DNA from 4 places in the Priestia sp. GS2 genome. Region 1 is predicted to be linked to each of the others. Evidence: riboswitches for the same ligand, from Rfam matches in the RefSeq annotation. Region 1 holds a riboswitch; each other region holds the start of a gene.
The links. Region 1 has a riboswitch for S-adenosylmethionine ahead of V2145_RS08860 (M14 family zinc carboxypeptidase). Riboswitches for the same ligand answer to the same signal wherever they lie in the genome.

Region 1 (4,819 bases):
ATTATTAAAATTAAATTTAATTAGAGGATACTTATCTATAAAGGGATATAATTACTTTAGTTAGATAAATTAATTAGAGAGCGAGGGAAGCATATGGGACTTGATATGGAGATGTACGGTAAAGAAGATCGGTATCTTGATTTTAAAGAGATTGAAGAGTCATTACATGGTGCTCTATTTCACACAAATAATAACTGGGGAAGTTATTTGTATTTGAGAAAAATTAGAGATTACTATTTGACTAATGTAGAATTTAATCGAGGCGAAATTGATAAATTTATAAAGGATTTAGAGAACATAAAAATATTTATCCCTGGAGATTATCATCCAGCATTGAGCAAATTAATAAGGGTATTGAGCAATCATGAAATTCAGAAAATATCTATAGTAGGAGACTAGTGGATAAATCAACGATGTATAGAAAGATGTATAAACAATAAATTTAACACTTAAACAATCCCTTCTATTTCAAAGGCTTGTCTAAGTGCTTGGTTCCTATAGGAGACCTTATATAAATTAAATAACTTTATTTATCTATAAATGTTATTATCTAGATTATGAATATAAATACAAGCTGGAATGTTTATGAAAAATAGGTCAGTTGTAGCTTACGCTTTAATCTTCTACCATTGTGATTTCCACGAAATAAGAACTACTGTATTTAGTACATATAATCAAAAAGTATCATTTTCCTTTTTGTGTATTGACTCTAAGTGTGATTAGGATATAATTTACATTAATTTCATAGATTTACTTCTTTATCAAGAGCAGGTGGAGGGACAAGCCCGATGAAACCCGGCAACCGGTCGACATTGATTCGACACGGTGCTAATTCTTGCAGCTTTTAGAGCTGGGAGATAAGGAAGAGGAATATTGTCTTTATGATACAAAGCCTCTTTCTTAGGAAAGGGGCTTTTTTGTATGGAGAAAGGAGGATTTCTAAAGACAAAGCCATTGTATAAAAACAAAATACTGAAGGAGAATGAAAATGAAACGACCGATTATATCAACATTACTAAGCCTCTCTTTATTTACTGGAGCACTTCCAGCGGCTGATGTACTTGCAGAAAGTAATAAGTCAGGCGAAAGAAAACATAGCCTGTTCAACACAGAAAAATACGACTACATAACGTATGACGCACTTAAACAAAAACTGACTAACTATGCAAAGACAAGCAGCAGAGTTAATTTAAGTATTACAGGTAAGTCATCTACTGGCAAAGACTTATATACCGTTACGATAGAAGATTCAGAGTCTAAGAGTTCCGCTGAGAAATATAAAACGCTCCGTAAACTAATGACTGATAACCCTGTAAAAGCTCAGCAATATTTGAAAGATAATCCTGATGTAAAAGCACCCATATTAATTCATGCATCTATACACGGTACAGAGTTCGTAGGCACGGATGCGGTTATCGATCTGATTGAACGTTTTGGTTATGAAAACGACAAGGAAACGAAGGAGATTTTAAAAAATTTTACGTTAATTATAAATGTCAATGCTAATCCAGATGGAAGAATAGATGCAACAAGGTTTAACGCTGAGGGAGTTGATTTAAATCGAGATTTTGTAACACAATCGCAGCTAGAGACAAAAGCGGTGGTTAAACAAATTGTAGATTATAACCCGTTACTTCTCTTAGATCTTCATGGATACGTGAAACAGAGGGGAGCTGCTAAACATCCTGGCCTCATTCTTCCAGGAACACCTCCTCATAACCCGAATTATGAATATGATCTGTTATATAAATGGATGAACAAACAAGCGGAAGCGATGGAATCAGAACTAGTAAGTGAAAGAGAAAACTACGAATCTGAACTCTATCAAACGATGGAGGGGACGCATATTCCATTAAGAGATTCAGCCTCCGGATGGGACGTGTATCCGCCGATTTACACACCCGCTTATGCAATGCTGCATGGGGGCTATGGATATACACTTGAAGCGCCAACAAACGATTGGGATGGTGTGAAGTGGCAAGTCGATGCTGTTTCAGGCGCATTGAAGTTTGCTCTTCAAAATAAACAGGGCATGCTTAGTGACCAGATTGAAGTTTTTGTTCGGGGGGCCAAAGGGGAACATCCAAATAATGAAGAACATTTCTATCCTGAAGCTTATGTGATACCAGAAAACAAAGAAGATAATTCAGTAGTGTTAAAGGCTGTTCAGCATTTAGTAGACAATGATGTGAAGGTGGAAAAAAGTAATCAGTCCTTTACCTTGGATGGAAACCGCTATGAAAAGGGAACGTATATAGTAGATATGGACCAAGCGAAAGCTGGTTTAGCAAACGTTTTTCTGTGGGATGGTGAAGATATCACGAATGATATTGATGCTATGTATGACATTTCTGCCTGGAATCTTCCTGAGTTATGGGGTTTCGACGCAATCGAATCACATGAAGAGCTTAAAGTGAAGTCAACACAAGTGAAAAAGGTAGTTCATGCGGGAAAAGTAACCGGATCTGGTCCATACGTTATCCCAAATACTTCTGTCGAAGCGGTTTCTCTTGTTAATTCACTTTTAAAACAAGGAGTTTCCATTAAGAAAGATGCGAAAGGGAATTTCTATGCCAATGCAAATAGAGAGCAAATTCAAAGAGAGGTTCAGAAAACTGGATTATCTGTACAGTCTGGAAAGATACCAAATGAAGCTGTTGCTCTTAAAAAGAAAAAGGTTGCGATTCTAAAAGATGGTGGATTAGGGAAAGTTCAATCTCATGCTGGAACAAAGCTAGCGTTAGAGCGTTTAGGGTTTGATGTGACTGAAGTACATCCAAGAGAAGTAGCAAATCAAGGGCTAGATGCTTACGATGCTTTTGTTTATAGTGGTTCAGCAAGCCTCGTGTCTTATAAACAAAGCGAAGCTAACAAGGAGTTTGCTCTAACAAGTGAAGAGGAAGTAAAGGCGTTTTATGAAAAGTTGAATCAATTTGTGCAAGGAAAAGGTAAGTTCATTGCAGTAGGAGCTGGAGGATCTCAAATTGCGAAAGCAGCTGGACTTACAGATGTTGAAGTGAACAGAGGCTTTTCAAGCAGCAATGGAATTGTAAATGTTGAATATAAGGATTCACCGTTAACATCAGGCTATAAACAAGAGGATATCGGTTTCGTCTACAGTCCTGTCTGGTACACGAACACAGACAATGTGAACGTAGCTGCAACTTTTGCTAACAGCGACGACTTCTTTGTAGCAGGACATTGGAAGGATAGAAACAATGCAAAAGGACAGGCGGTAATTATACATGAGAAAGAAAAACCTGTGACGCTGATTGGTATTGAGGCAGGGTTTAGAAATCATACGGATCATTTGTTCAGATTGTTGTCTAACAGCATTCACTAAACCCGGTATTTTGTTAGTTATACGTTCATAGGAATCAAAAAAATTTAAAAATTTCTAGAAATAAATAAAGGCGCCAGATTCTACTTTCAAGCAGGAATTGGTGCCTTTATTCATTTTAGGAAAGGATAAGCATGATCAGTTACTTTGTTAAAACGATTGTATACGTAACTGTTGGATCAAAACAAAAGTGTCTATATGGAAAAGCGATTTTACCAAGTCCAACTCTATAATTTTTCACGAAAAGCTTTATTTTTTAAACTATTAGGTATTCTTATTTTATCGAACCCGTACTCGGTTATATATAAGCCCATTAGGATTAAAACTCCTCCGAGGAGTGAAAAGTGACTTAGTTTTTCATTTAATATGATTCTAGCTATAACTATTGTAATAAATGGTACTAAATAAATATAAGTACTTGCCTTTACTACACCAAGGCGATTAATTGCTATGTTCCACATAATAAAACCAAGTAAAGAAGCTCCTAAGCTTAGGTATAAAATGTTTGGTAGTACACTATAACTCAGTAACTTTTCAATTTTAAACTCTATCCCATATATATATAGAATAGGTAAAAGAGTTACTAATCCATAGAAAAAGGTTTTTCTCGTAACATATAAATAGTTATGTGTTTTACCGATCTTTCTTAAGATAATTGAATAACAAGCCCAAACAATAGCAGCTAGTAGGGCTAATACATCGCCAAAAATATTCAATTGAAGGTTAAATTCTCCATTAAATATTACTAAAAATACTCCTACTATGGCGAGGATGGATCCTAGTAAAAACTTTTTGCTTAATTTTTCTACTCCTATAAAATAATAAGCCATAAGGGCTGTCAATATAGGTGATATAGATACTAATAATCCTACATTTGCAGCTGTTGTATATTTTAAAGCAATGTTTTCTATAAGAAAAAACAACATTCCACCAGTAAAGCCAGCACCCAGAAACAGAAATTCTTCCCTTATGTTCGTTAATGTTTTAAACTTTGGATAAATTAACAATAAAACTAAATAGGCTAGTAAAAATCGATAAAATAGAATTTCTATAGGGCTAAGATAGACTAGCAAAAGTTTAGTTGAAACATATGTTGCTCCCCAAATAATTATGGTTATAACTGCTACTAAATGACCTAATACTTCTTCTTTCAAGCTAAACATCCTTTCTATATCCACTAGTATCTTGTATAAAACAATATATAATTTCTTTCTCATCTCCCATTGATTAATTTTTGGAGTCCGTTATTATTTTAATGTAAAAATTAAAAATTTTGCTTTATATATGTTATAGAATATAAGAATATATTTTAAATTTAGAAAGAAAAAGGCAGGATGATATTTAATATGAAAATAGATCATGTAGATATAAAAATAATTGATGAACTTAGCAAAGATGCACGGTTATCTATGCGTGAACTATCTAAGCGTGTTAATTTATCTTCACCTTCTGTAACAGAAAGAGTAAGACGTCTAGAAA
Region 2 (4,819 bases), 1.8 Mb from region 1:
AAAAAATCAGCTTAAAGTAAACTATACAAAAGTATTCTGTCAAGAAGCATTCAATAAAATCGAAGCGGATGCAAAAGAAACGCTTATTGCTGTAGAAGAGGGAGATACGCTACGCATGATGCTTTCGTCATTACGTAAGCTAACTCGTCACACGCCGGTCAACGTTATTGCTGTTAAACGAGAAATTGCAAAGGTTGTATTGGAAGAAGAACGCTTTATTGTGTAATTTTAAAGTATGGAATAAGTGCTGTGTAAAGAGGAGGGGTAGACACCTTCCTTTACACAGCTTTTCTTTGTTTAAGTGAGAACTAAAATAGGTAAATTAAAGTTGAATATGTTAAAATACGAAAAAGCAAAGAGAAAGGAGGAAAAATGATGAGCGTATTATTTTATTCATACCCTAAATGTGGGACATGCCGAAAAGCAAAGCAGTGGCTAGATCAAAGTGGGGTGGCATATGAAGAAATTCATATTATTGAAAATCCCCCAACAAAAGATCAGCTGACTAGCTACTATAAAAATAGCGGGTTGCCATTAAAGAAGTTTTTTAACACAAGTGGTAAGAAATATCGTGAGTTAGGTTTAAAAGACAAAGTTGCAACAGCAAGTGATGAAGAATTACTTGAAATCCTTTCATCTGATGGGATGTTAATCAAGCGCCCTTTATTAACTGACGGTGATAAAGTAACGGTAGGATTTAAAGAAGAAGAATTTGAAACAACGTGGAAATAAATTTAAAATTCTGTGCGGATTCAAATAGAAAAAACCTCCTTTTTACGTTACACTGATAAGAGGTAGTCGTTGCTATTCGTTAGCGGCATACATAATTTATTGGAGGGATTAAGATGAGTACACCAAAAGAGTTGCGTTATTCAGAAGAGCATGAGTGGGTAAAAAACGAAGGAGAAGTTTTCCGAGTAGGAATTACACACTTTGCTCAATCTGAACTTGGTGACATTGTATTTGTTGAGCTTCCAGAAGTTGGCGATAAAGTTGAAGCAGATGAGCCGTTTGGTAGCGTAGAATCTGTAAAAACAGTATCAGAGCTATATGCACCAATTAGCGGTGAGGTTGTAGAAGTAAACGAAGAATTAAGTGACAATCCTGAGTTTGTAAACGAGTCTCCATATGAAAAAGCATGGATGGTTGTAATTAAGCCTGCTGATTCAGCAGATGTTGAGAAACTTATGACAGCTGAACAATACGATGAAATGATTAACGAAGGTTAATTGACTTCATCTTAAGACATTTCATTTGGTATATCCATAATTTGTCTTCATGTACCTATAACAAAAAGGGCACTCTATTTAGTAAACAAGCTAAAGGGGTGTCTTTTTATGTTTGAACGTAAAAAAGTTGACGTAACGGATCGAATTACAGCAAAATTTCATGAAAACGGTATGCAATTGTATGTCGATAAAGAATCGATTGGCCATGTGAATTACGGTGCAACGGGTAATGAATACAATTTAGAGTCAGGCTACACGCAGGAAAATAATAAGATTTATCAGTATGCTGACGTCCAAACTGGAACTACACAAAAGTATACGGACTGTGATTCAGAAGAGGGTTGGTGCTAAATTTAGCATGAAATCTCTGCGTGAAAGGGTGATGGCGCCAACCATATAAGGTTTGGCGCCATCAGTCTAAAATGACCGAAAATAGTCTATTCTTCAATAAAAACAGTCCATATATGTTCTTTTTACAGCAAAATCTTTTAAAAAACAGGGGAACTGTGTTACATTAACGAATATTGTATAGCATAAAGGAATAACGTTACTATACAACTGATAATTATAGGTGATGACGATGCGTTTAATAGAAATTGAAAAAGTAATTATTGTAGAAGGTAAGTCTGACAAAAAGAGAATCGAGAGCATTATTAATGAACCTATTGAGATTATTTGTACAAATGGAACCATTAGCTTGTCAAAGCTAGATGAGATTATCGATTCCACATATGATAAAGATGTGTACATCTTAGTCGATTCAGATGATTCTGGCAATAAATTACGAAAACAGTTTAAAAAAGAACTCCCAGAAGCGGAGCACCTTTATATCGATAAAATGTATCGCGAGGTAGCGGCGGCACCAAGAAATCACATTGCTACGGTGCTCTTAAGTGCTAATATAGATGTTAACGCAGAATTTTTAATATAGAAGGATGAATAACATGGAAGAATGGACAGAAGAGCAGCTAGACGAAAAGCTAAATAAAGACGAGCGTACCGTCATTTTTTTTCATACCCCCCTTTGTGGAACGTGCCAATTAGCTAAAAAAATGTTAACAGTAGCGGAGGCGGTTATTCCAGAGTTAACAATTGGAATGAGTAATTTAAATTATATGCCTGCTAAAGCTTCTTTGCTTGAAATTGAAAGTGTTCCATGCTTAATTGAATTTGAAAATGGCGAAATGAAACAGAAGCTTTATGCTTTTCACTCCGTTGAACACGTAATAGAACGTCTTAGCTAAATAAGTATTTGTTTACAAGTGTGCATGGGATTATTATCCTATGCATATTTTTGTTGACACCCTTTCTGACACATGCTAGAATCACAAACATAAATGAATGAATATTTAATGAAAACAAAATAATTTTAATAATTTGTCGTTAACTCTTATCAAGAGAGGTGGAGGGACTGTGCCCTGTGAAACCCGGCAACCGTCAGACTAACTGAAATGGTGCCAATTCCTGCAAAGCATAAGCTTTGAAAGATGAGAGAAAGGATTTAATCATAAACCTTTCTGCTCATGTGTAGAAAGGTTTTTTTATTTTCAAAAAGCAAGGACACACTAAGCAGACAGAGCAAGTCAACAAAGAAGGTGAAGAAGATGATTACGTTACAAGATGTAACAAAAATATATGATGCTAAAAGTGGAAAAGTTACGGCTGTTGATCAAGTTAATTTGTCAGTAGCAAAAGGTGAAATCTTCGGTATCATTGGATACAGTGGGGCAGGGAAAAGCTCCCTTATTCGCTTATTAAATGGTTTAGAAACACCTACTTCTGGAACTGTCGAAGTGGCAGGGAACCAAATTGGAAAGGTTAAGGGTGCTAAGCTTAGACAAGCTAGACAGGAAATTAGTATGATTTTCCAACATTTTAATTTGCTTTGGTCTCGTACCGTTCAGGAAAATATTGCGTTCCCGCTTGAAATTGCAGGTGTTTCTAAAGGTAAACGAGCAGAACGTGTAAACGAGCTTATTAAATTAGTCGGATTGGAAGGGAGAGAAAACGCCTATCCATCTCAGCTAAGCGGTGGACAAAAGCAGCGTGTAGGGATTGCAAGAGCGCTAGCCAACAACCCAAAAGTTCTATTATGCGACGAAGCAACATCAGCACTTGATCCACAAACAACAGATTCAATTTTAGATTTGTTAGTTGATATTAATGAAAAGTTAGGTTTAACGATTGTTTTAATTACTCATGAAATGCACGTTATCCGTAAAATTTGTCATCGTGTAGCCGTGATGGAAAATGGGAAAGTAGTTGAACAGGGAGAAGTACTTGAAGTGTTCCGTAAACCACAGCAAAATATTACAAAACGATTTGTACAGCAAATCTCAGAGCCAGAAGAAACGTTTGAGACAGTTGAACAGGTGAAAGAACTTTATCCGAGTGGTCAAATTGTTCAGCTTACATTTGTAGGTGGAAAAGCAGAGCAACCGCTCATTACGAGTATTTTAAAAGCGTTCGATGTCACGATTAACATTTTACAAGGGAAGGTCTCTTATACACAAACAGGCTCTTACGGAACTTTGTTTATCCATTTAGACGGTGAAAAGGTAGAGGTTAATAAAGTAATCGAGTACATCCGTGAACAACAGGTAGAAATTGAGGTGATGACGGATGCTAACTGAATTATTTCCAAACGTAACGTATGATAAGTTCAGCGCAGCAACGATTGAAACACTGTATATGACAAGTATCTCAGTCGTTGCTACCTTTATATTAGGAATTATATTAGGCCTACTTCTATTTTTAACAGGCAAAGGACAGCTTTGGGAAAACCGCTTCGTTAATATTATTATAGGAGCGTTCGTAAATATTTTTCGATCCATTCCATTTATCATCTTACTGATTTTGCTCATTCCATTTACAAAAGCGATTGTAGGAACGATGCTTGGAGCAGAAGCAGCACTGCCAGCTCTTATTGTTGGAGCAGCACCGTTTTACGCGCGTATGGTTGAAATCGGCCTTCGTGAAATTGATAAAGGTGTTATTGAAGCAGCAAAGTCAATGGGAGCTACAACAAGCACAATTATTTTTAAAGTGCTGCTTCCAGAATCAATGCCTGCTTTGATTTCCGGTTTGACGGTTACAGCAATCGCACTCATTGGCTATACGGCAATGGCTGGAGCGGTTGGAGCTGGTGGTTTAGGAAACTTAGCATATTTAGAAGGCTTCCAGCGAAATAATAGTGATGTAACCCTTGTGGCGACAGTTTTAATTTTAGTAATTGTATTTATTATCCAGTTCATTGGTGATTTTATCACATCTAAAATTGATAAACGATAAGAGGAGGAAATATATTATGAAAAAATGGGTTTCAACATTTGCTTTATCATCTGCTTTAGTTTTAGGTTTAGCTGCTTGTGGTTCATCTGGAGGCAGTGGTTCAGATTCATCAGAAGACGAGAAGAAAATTGTGGTTGGAGCGTCAAATATTCCGCATGCTGAAATTTTAGAAGAAGCAAAACCATTGTTAGAGGAAAAAGGAATTGAGTTAGACATTAAACCATTCCAAGATTATATTCTACCTAATACAGCATTAGATGGAAAAGAAATTGATGCAAACTACTTCCAGCACATTCCTT
Region 3 (4,819 bases), 890 kb from region 1:
CGAAGCTAAGATTTCTTCTTTTTCTTCGTCTGTTAAACTAAATTTTTCACGTAAGTTTTCAGGTAGCTTTGTAATATCCCAATTTTCATAAATGACTTCATTGCTAGCTAAAAAGCTTGCTACCTCTTCTTGATTTTCAATACGTGCGTCTGTTTCATGTAAACGAATGTTTGCCATATGTAACTCCCCCTTAAGTAAGTGTTGGTTGGTTATATTTCTTTAGTGAAAGAATTTTCACGTGATAACTAAATAAAAACTCGTATGCTTCTAGCGCTTTTTTCGCTTCAAATGCATTTTTTCCCCATACGGTAATACCGTGGTTGCGAATTAAAACAGCTCCTTGATCAGCCGTTACATATTCAGCAAAGACTTCAGCTAACGTCGGAATGTCTGCATAATTCGGAATAATCGGAACAGTAATCTCTGCATCTTCTTCCCAAATACCAAGTGCTTTAATAATTTCCTGTCCCTTGAACGTTACTTTCCCTTCGTCACCATATAGTTCAGAAATAACGTTGTTATCAATTGTGTGTACATGCAGGCTACATCCAGCGTTTGTATGGTTATAAACTTTAACATGTAAAAGCGTCTCAGCGGAAGGTTTTAGATGCGTTTCTTCCGCTGCGTTTCCACGGCTGTCTACAAGTAAAAAGTCTTCACTTGTACGCTTTCGCTTATCTTTTCCACTCGCTGATACGAAGAAAGTTGTTGGCTCGTCACTGACCTTAATTGATAAGTTCCCACTCGTTCCAAAAAACCAATCTCGTTCTGCAAGTTCCTCTTTTACATCTCCAATTTCTTGCAAGCGCTGCTGTGCTAAAATACTCATACTTCCACCTCCGATAATTCGTTAATATGCTCAATGACATCGTGAAATGTTTCAAACGGACGATGCGGTAAATTTAACTCTTTGCATTTATGAAGTAGAAAATCACGTGCCAATACACAATCAGCCATTTTTGCTGCCTGTAAATCTGTAATGGAATCTCCAATTACAATGATAAAATCTTCGTCTGTTGCCAAGCTTCGTATAATTGACGGCTTGCAGCAGCCACAGCCATTTTGGCAATGTTCATCACATGTATGAGGCCACGTAATTTGAATTGTTTGCCCTGAAAAATCTGAGCCGTTGCAGTAAAGCTTTTCTTGTTCTACTTTCCCTTCTAACATTGGCTCAACAAAAAAATCAATTCCTCCACTGACAATATAAAGCGGAATCTGCTTCTCTTTTGTATAACGAACAAACTCTTCAAACCCTGATCGAATCTCAGAACTTGATAAAATGTATGACACAATCTCTTCTTGTAAAGAAGTAGGTAGTAATGAAAACATCTTCCCTACTCCTTCTTGAACTGATACGCGCTCAGCTAACACATCGTCTTTAATGGTCTCCCATTCGCTGGGAGCAAATTGTTTCATAATGGCAATGATGTTATCGCTGTTTGTGATTGTACCGTCAAAGTCACAGAAAATCTTCATCTCAATTACCCCTTTACTTTCACTGTTCCCCATAAATCAAGTGCTTTTTGCAGCGCTTCATCATTTGTTTCTTCTAAAGTCTGACCAGCAAGCGCAGCGTCGACTGCTGCACGAAATGCTTTTCCTCCACCGATTGCTCCATCCGGATGACCGTGTACGCCTCCACCTGCATTAATAATGCTGTCTACACCAAAATCCGAGATAAGCTGAGGTACCATTCCTGGATGAATACCTGCTGATGGAACCGGGAATGTTTGCTTATACGTATATAGAGGTCTAGTTACCTCGTACGTAATTCCAGCTGTATCTTCAAAAGGCATAGCAACGCTGCCATACGGTGATGGGAATAATGAAAAATCTGCTCCAACCAGACGAAGTAGTTTTCCTAGTAAAAGAGAATTTGAGAATCCATGGAATTCAGATGGTGTTAATGCACCGCTTACTGCTGGGTGAGCCATGATTGGCAAATTAATTTCATCATCTTCCCGAAGAGCTTGGAGTACATCCAGTCCATATGCAAACACGTTAAATAATAGAGCATCAGCTCCTAACTGAGCTGCTTTTCTAGCTTTCTCTTTTAAATCAAATGTACGCCCCGTCAAATTTACAGCATATAGCGTACGATGACCCGTTTCTTTATATACTTCATCAAGCACTTTTTTTCCTTCTGTAATTCGCTGTTCGAACGGTGTCAGTTCATTGTCAAATAGAATTTCATCATCCTTTACAAGATCCACACCTCCAAGCGCTTGTGCACGAAGCTGCTCGGTTAAATAATCTATATCACGCCCAATTACACCTTTAAAAATGCTCATAACAAGAGGACGATCGTACACTTTTAACTTCTCTCGAATGCCTTCAATTCCGAAGCGTGGGCCAGGAAAAGCAGATAATGCTTCTCTAGAAAACTCCAAGTCTAATAATTTAACTTTTCCATCTAATGATAGTTTTCCGAAAACAGTAACTAAAATAGCAGGCAAATCATTTGTATAATTAGCAAGAGGATAGCCAATTTTCACAATCGCTTGCTTTGTCGTTTGCTCTAAATAGTTGTTTACGCGATCGCAATCTTCAAGTGGGGTAATTTCAACTACGCGTCCTTTATGCTTTCTAAGCTGCTCCTGCTCAAGCTGAGGTAGGTTTGTCCAAGAACCTACCGTTAAGCCTAGAGCAATGCCTTCTGCTTTTTTTTCAAAGTTTCCTTTTTCATCATGTAATAAATAACTTGCAACGATTTCACTCATTTGCTTCAAACTCCCTTGCTGTAAATTTCCCATCGTTACGAAATAAAAAAGCCTCTTCTTGTGAGAAAGAAGAGGCTTTTTTGCTCTCTTCTTATCTCTCAGCTACTGCTGCAAGATTTAGCACCGTGCTTAACGAAACGTTAAGTCGGTTGCCGGGCTTCACAGGGCTAGTCCCTCCACCTACTCTTAATAAGAAAATTGCTATTTATATTGTATAATCGATTTTCACACTGATCGTATTCTTCAAAAATATATGTTCATGAATCAACAACTTCTTACATATTAAGCCAACTCAAAAAGAATTGTCAACGTATTTTTTGAATAAATTTAACTTAGCAATTCGATCAACCGCTTCTTTCAACCGTTCTTCATCGGTTAATAAACCTACGCGCACATAGCCTTCTCCGTATTCGCCAAACCCAATTCCAGGAGCAACAACGACGTGAGCTTTTTCCAGTAACAAATCGGAAAATTCTTCTGATGTATAACCTTTTGGCACAGGCAACCATGCAAAAAATGATCCTGGTGGAGCTTCAACGTCCCATCCAATTTCACGCAGTCCATGAATAAGAATCTCACGACGAGATTCGTAGCGTTCTACTAATTCATCTACGCAGTTCTGTGAATCTAGCAAAGCCACCGTGGCTGCTTGCTGAATGCCGCTAAATACACTTACAAATAAGTGATCTTGTAAAAGGTTAATCGCTTCAATCACGCTTTCGTTTCCAACGGCAAAGCCGATTCGCCACCCTGCCATATTATACGTTTTTGATAGCGTATAAATTTCAATGCCAACTTCTTTGGCGCCTGGAGTTTGCATAAAACTAATGGGCTTTTCGCCATCAAATCCAATTGCACCATACGCAAAATCATGCACAATGCACGTATCATACTGACGAGCAAATTCAACTGTTTTTTCAAAAAACGGTGCCGTAGCTACTGCGCCGGTCGGGTTATTTGGATAGTTTAAAAACATTAGCTTGGCTTTTTGCTTCACTTCTTCGCTTATTTCCTCGTAAACTGGCAGAAAGCCATTCTCTTTTTTTAAAGGCATGACTTCCATTTTCGCTCGTGCTAGCTCCACTCCTGACCAATAATCTGGGTAGCCTGGGTCAGGCACTAAAACTGTATCTCCAGGATTAAGTAAGCACTGAGGAATTTCTACTAATCCGGCTTTTCCTCCAAACAAAATAGCTACTTCTTTTTCGGGATCCAGCTGAACACCATATTCTCTTTCGTAAAACGTTGCTGCCGCTTTTTTCAGAAAAGCTTGCCCCCGAAACGGTGAGTACTTGTGGTAGTTTGGGTTTTCACTCGCATCTTGAAGGGCCTTGACGATATGAGGAGGCGTTGGCTGATCTGGATTTCCTTGCCCTAAGTTAATCACGTCATGTCCTTCTTTTATCACCTTTGAAACTTTACTAACAAGGGATGCAAAAAATTGTTTTGGTAAACTTTTTAATAGTTCTGATTGTTCAAATTGCTTCATGTGAACACCTTCTCAAAAAATTCTTGAAATTCTAGTCACAAATAATATATTGTAATAGTCAACTTGTAAAGTCATTTTTATAAAATAAATCGGGATGGTGAAGCTTAATGAGTTTAAAGGTAGCCTGTTTACAGCTTAATCTTGCATTTGGAAATCCTAAAGAAAATTACGAGCATGCTGAAAAAAAAATGAAAGAAGCACTGCTTGAATCTCCAGATATTCTTATATTGCCAGAACTTTTTGATACATCTTATGATTTACAGAACCTCGACGCTATCGCGGACTCTGAAGGAAAGCAAGCGACTAGCTTTTTCTCCGCTTTCGCAAAAACGCACAGCATAAATATCATTGCTGGATCAGTTGCTAAAAAAACAAAAGATGGTGTTACGAATACAATGTATGTCTTTAATCGTGAAGGTGAGGAGGTCGCTCAATATAACAAACTACATTTATTCAAATTGATGAATGAGCACTTATTTTTACAACCAGGTGAAGATAAAAACATCTTTACCCTCGAAAACTCACTATGCGCAGGTGTTATTTGCTACGATATTCGCTTTCCAGAATGGATTCGCGTTCATACAAGCGCAGGTGCAGAACTCCTTTT
Region 4 (4,819 bases), 1.2 Mb from region 1:
CTTACGTCGTGTCATTCTTAGGCTGTTTTCATGGACGTTCAATGGGAGCATTAAGCGTCACAACTTCAAAAAGTAAATACCGTCAGTTTCAGCAGCCTTCTGGGTTAACATATCAAATTCCATATGCCAATCCAAAAGAATGTCCAGACGGTGTTAATGTAGATGCTTATTTTGAAGACAAGCTTGAAAAAGACTTTAATACTTTGTTTAAGCATCAAGTAACGCCAGAAGAAGTGGCTGCTGTTATTTTAGAGCCCGTTCTTGGTGAAGGTGGCTACATCATTCCACCAAAAAGCTGGATGAAAAAACTTCGTGAAATCTGCGATCGTCACGGCATTTTACTTATTTTTGATGAGGTACAAACGGGATTTGGACGTACTGGCGAATGGTTTGCTGCGCAGACATTTGATGTCGTACCAGATATTATGGCAATTGCAAAAGGAATTGCTTCAGGCATTCCACTAAGTGCTACCGTTGCTTCACAAGAGCTTATGAAGAAGTGGCCTCTTGGGACGCACAGTACTACGTTTGGCGGTAATCCAATCGGATGTTCAGCTGCGCTCGCTACGCTTGAAGTACTTCAAGAAGAAAATCTTCTCGAAAACGCAAAAGAAATGGGTGCTTATGCGCTCAAACAATTGGAGCTGTTAAAAGAAAAGCATTCGCTAATTGGAGACATCCGCGGAGTGGGACTTATGATTGGAATTGAAATTGTACACCCTGAAACAGGTGAACCGAATGGGGATGCACTATTTGAAATTCTAGACTTAGCTCTTGAACAAGGCGTGCTCTTCTATTTCTGCGGCAATGCAAGCGAGGTAATTCGCATGGTTCCACCTTTATCCGTAACGAAAGAGCAGATTGATGAAGGTCTTGCTATGCTAGATCATGCCATTTATTTATATGAGCAAAAAGTTGCTATTAATGTATAAAGAGAGTGCTTAAAGCACTCTTTTTTTTGGTCTAGTCATGATAGCGGTATCATATTGTTAGAAAGAAAAATCTTTTCAGAAAAGTCATTGACATTCCCTTGTTCAGCGTGTAACATAGGATTTAAGTTATCAACAAGATTCTACAATATTCGACAAACTTCTTATCCAGAGAGGTGGAGGGACTGGCCCTGTGAAACCTCGGCAACGGACATTTGAACCGTGCCAACTCCAACAAGCGGTGCTTGATAGATAAGAAGAGAGCTGGTTCTTACATTACGTGATCCCAACCTCTTCTTACAGTCATTAAGCCACTGTAAGTGGAGGTTTTATTATTTTACAAATACATACTGTACGTTTTCTTATCTAGAGAGGTAGAGGGACCTGGCCCCATGACACCTCAGCAACAGGCTGATTGCACTGTGCTAATTCCAGCAAGCTTTTAGAAGCTTGGATGATAAGAAGCAGGTTCTTTAGTTAAGGAAGCTTCTTCTATGAAGCTTCCTTTTTATTTTTAGTAAATGAGGTGTAGGAATGAATTCAAAGATAGAAAAGCTTAAAGAAAGCATTATTGAGTATATTAACCAGCAAGCTCAAACTTACATAGATACAAGTCATGCGATCCACGACCATCCTGAAATCGGAAATGAAGAGAAATTTGCATCTTTTCTTTTATGTAAGCTTCTAGAAGAAGCAGACTTTACTGTAGAGCGTGGGGTAGCAGGTCATGCTACATCCTTTTTAGCAAGAAAAGCATCTGCAAGGAAAGGGCCGAAAATTGGGTTTCTTGCTGAGTATGATGCGCTTCCAGGGCTTGGACATGCTTGTGGACATAATATTATTGGAACAACTAGCGTAGGAGCAGCAATTGCACTTAGCCAAGTTCTTGACGAAGTAGGAGGAGAACTCGTTGTGTTAGGAACACCAGCTGAAGAAGGTGGACCAAATGGAAGCGCAAAGGGAAGCTTTGTAAAAGAGGGTCTTGTGCAAGACTTAGATGCTTGTATGATGGTTCATCCAGGGAAAGAAACGTGTATTACAGGGACAACGCTAGCTGTGGATCCTATTGATTTTGAATTTTATGGACAAGCATCTCATGCAGCATCAGCTCCTGAAGAAGGTATTAACGCTTTAGATGCTGTTATTCAGCTATTCAATGGAATAAATGCACTTCGTCAACATGTAAAGAGTAATGTGAAAATTCATGGTATTATCACAGATGGAGGAACAGCTCCCAATATTGTTCCCGACTATGCAAAAGCTCGCTTTTATATTCGCGCACAAACGCGTAAAGAGTGTGATCAAGTCACAGAAAGAGTACAGCAAATCGCAAAGGGAGCTGCTATGGCAACAGGAGCCAAGCTCAACGCATTTTTTATCCAAAACAAAGTAGATCATATGCAGCTAAATCGCGCTTTTGATCAAGTATTTAAAGAAGTCTTTACGGAATTAGGAGAAAACGTAGGTACGGCCCATAAGTCTGGAATTGGTTCATCTGATGCAGGAAACATTAGTCAAGTGGTGCCAACGATTCATCCTTATATTAAAATTGGTCCCGAAACGCTTTCATGGCATACAGATGAATTTCGTGAAGCGGCTAAATCTCCAGAAGGCGATAAAGGATTGATTCAGGGAACAAAGGGCCTTGCTATCATCGGTTTGCGCTTATTAACGGAAGGGGATACGCTTTTTACTATAAAAGGCGAATTTAATAAGAGACATAAAAATCTAGGTTAGAAAACACCTCTTCTTTCATTCACATAAAAGCTTCCTTTCACTCGTATGATAAAGAGAAAGTGAGTGAAAGGGGGACGCACTTATTATTATTGTGCAGGGTCGTGCACTAAATGTGAATGCCGTACCATATAGCATGCTTGAAGCGAATAAAGCACAGATTTTGAGAAAAATGGCTCAGTATCAAACAATCTATCGTTATGATAATATCGTGCAGTTAGATTTTGAGCTTACTACCCGCCTGCGAATTGTAGAAGCATCGTATTTGTTATATAGAAGTGGTGCAAGGTTTGCAACTTTTAAAGAATCTAAATGTAACGAAGCATATTGGCTTCGTACTGAAAAGGGAGGGTTCAAGCTAAAAGAGAACGTGTTGCCATCCGTCGCGTTAAACGATATTTTCTTTAACGGTTCGCTTTATGCGTTTGAATGTGCAGTTGCCATTGTCATGGTGTTTTATAAAGGCGTGTTAGAGAGTATCGGAGAGAGAAATTTCAATCAATTATTTACGAATCTAGTGTTGTATAGCGGTAAGTTTGATGAAGATCTGAATCTAAAAAATCATAATGGTTATGATTTTTTAGAAGGGGACTGCGCTTATTTCAAGAACCCTGATTACCATGAAGACACCCCTCAGTGGCAAGGTGAAAATACCATTATCGTCGGGAACGACTTGTATTTTGGACACGGCGTAGGCGTTAAATCCGCTGAAGGAATTATTGAGCGCCTAAATGAAAAAAGAAAAGAAAACGCAACAGAGTCTGCCTACTTAACGTCATACATTACGCGTGTTGGTTTCCGCTACCTTAGCCAATTTTATATTCATCGAGATGTCTTGGTTGACGTTGACTATGATAAGCTTCCGCTTGTTATCAGTCAAATTGGCTCAAGCACATACATTGGTTAATAAAAACCCCCGCTTTCACAAAGCGGGGGTTTCTTATAATAAATGATAGTAGTGAAACAATAAACATGCCTTAGTTACTATAGAAAGAGGCATATCCTGCTATAATAAATAAAAGAAGTAGTGCAATTGTGATACTAATAACCCACAACGACAATTTCTTCATAAAGAATACCTCCTCAATTTATTTAAAGAGTAGAAGATGAACCACCTGATGAACCGCTAGCTGTGCCGTATACAGTTTGGCGTTTTACACCAGCTGTTTTAAATCCAACCTTCCAATTCCAATCAATTTGTCCGTAAGCACGGTTAGAAGAAATCCATGTCTTGGAGCTTTGTTTTGAAATTGAAACTAGAGGATTGACGTTTTTCACTACTTTTCCACTCACGCTTTGTACAGATGTAACCTTCGATCCACTTGTAGAATAATAGACTGTAGCTTTCACTTGCGTTGTAGTAAATCCCGCAATTGTATACTTTGCTGTATAGGAAGCTGTGCGTGATATACTAGACGGTAATGTGGCAAAACGTGGCGTTGCATATGCAGATGCTACGGCTGTATTGCTTGTAGGTGCGTCATCGTAAACAACGGTCTCTGTAACTTCAATCGAATCAAGTAGTTCGTCTGGGTGATTTAAGTAGTAGATAACTTTTTCTTGCTTTTCAGGAGATAAAGCTGAAAATTGTTCTGCTGAATCCGACTCCCCTTGGCTATTAAGGTAAGCAATATATGAAGAGATAGTATATCGCTCAGACTCTGTGCCCATTGCTGAAGCAGGTTTTGTTGCAAGAAAAGAGAAGCCTAAAAGCATGATTGATAAACAAAAAATCATTTTCTTTTTTAACATTTGATGTCGGCCCTTTCCATAATTACTAGGTAAATAGAATCGTAACGACTATTACTTTACCATATTTTCCTGAAGAAACGACAAGTTTCTTTTAAAACAATCTAGAATAACTAGGTTAAGATGCCTTTAAAAAATTTCAATTTGCAAAAAAAGTATGTGAGGTTTTCTAACATCTTTCTGGCATTACTGTTAAAAAGAGAATATGATGTATTCAAGATCACATTATTCTCCTGCGATTTCGTATAACCTCTTGAAAAAGGGACTTAGGATTTTTCGTGAATCCACCTTCCTAGCTGTGTAAAACCAGCTAGGAATTTTTTTTACCTTTTCAATAGACAGAATAATTAGTTATTTGTTTATATATAATGAAACGCAAGAGAACGATGGATTTAAAGAGAGATTAG

Region 2: another riboswitch for S-adenosylmethionine. It lies ahead of V2145_RS17900 (methionine ABC transporter ATP-binding protein); the one in region 1 lies ahead of V2145_RS08860 (M14 family zinc carboxypeptidase).
Region 3: another riboswitch for S-adenosylmethionine. It lies ahead of mtnW (2,3-diketo-5-methylthiopentyl-1-phosphate enolase); the one in region 1 lies ahead of V2145_RS08860 (M14 family zinc carboxypeptidase).
Region 4: another riboswitch for S-adenosylmethionine. It lies ahead of V2145_RS14710 (M20 family metallopeptidase); the one in region 1 lies ahead of V2145_RS08860 (M14 family zinc carboxypeptidase).

What each region holds. Positions count from the first base shown of each region.
Region 1 covers NZ_JAZGJX010000001.1:1,684,441-1,689,259, forward strand. The annotation lists gene V2145_RS08855 (hypothetical protein) at 94-399, shown strand; SAM riboswitch class I at 756-864, shown strand; gene V2145_RS08860 (M14 family zinc carboxypeptidase) at 989-3,343, shown strand; gene V2145_RS08865 (DMT family transporter) at 3,568-4,494, opposite strand; gene V2145_RS08870 (Lrp/AsnC family transcriptional regulator) at 4,687-4,819, shown strand, end outside.
Region 2 covers NZ_JAZGJX010000001.1:3,489,906-3,494,724, reverse strand. The annotation lists gene V2145_RS17930 (acyl-CoA dehydrogenase family protein) at 1-226, shown strand, start outside; gene V2145_RS17925 (arsenate reductase family protein) at 376-732, shown strand; gene gcvH (glycine cleavage system protein GcvH) at 846-1,229, shown strand; gene V2145_RS17915 (YusG family protein) at 1,338-1,580, shown strand; gene V2145_RS17910 (toprim domain-containing protein) at 1,810-2,160, shown strand; gene V2145_RS17905 (thioredoxin family protein) at 2,174-2,473, shown strand; SAM riboswitch class I at 2,617-2,723, shown strand; gene V2145_RS17900 (methionine ABC transporter ATP-binding protein) at 2,834-3,862, shown strand; gene V2145_RS17895 (methionine ABC transporter permease) at 3,852-4,520, shown strand; gene V2145_RS17890 (MetQ/NlpA family ABC transporter substrate-binding protein) at 4,537-4,819, shown strand, end outside.
Region 3 covers NZ_JAZGJX010000001.1:2,577,457-2,582,275, forward strand. The annotation lists gene V2145_RS13265 (1,2-dihydroxy-3-keto-5-methylthiopentene dioxygenase) at 1-177, opposite strand, end outside; gene V2145_RS13270 (methylthioribulose 1-phosphate dehydratase) at 191-829, opposite strand; gene V2145_RS13275 (2-hydroxy-3-keto-5-methylthiopentenyl-1-phosphate phosphatase) at 826-1,479, opposite strand; gene mtnW (2,3-diketo-5-methylthiopentyl-1-phosphate enolase) at 1,485-2,723, opposite strand; SAM riboswitch class I at 2,812-2,919, opposite strand; gene V2145_RS13285 (pyridoxal phosphate-dependent aminotransferase) at 3,016-4,212, opposite strand; gene V2145_RS13290 (carbon-nitrogen family hydrolase) at 4,320-4,819, shown strand, end outside.
Region 4 covers NZ_JAZGJX010000001.1:2,885,530-2,890,348, reverse strand. The annotation lists gene V2145_RS14715 (aspartate aminotransferase family protein) at 1-932, shown strand, start outside; SAM riboswitch class I at 1,091-1,188, shown strand; SAM riboswitch class I at 1,289-1,393, shown strand; gene V2145_RS14710 (M20 family metallopeptidase) at 1,464-2,666, shown strand; gene V2145_RS14705 (protein-glutamine gamma-glutamyltransferase) at 2,758-3,570, shown strand; gene V2145_RS14700 (hypothetical protein) at 3,756-4,415, opposite strand.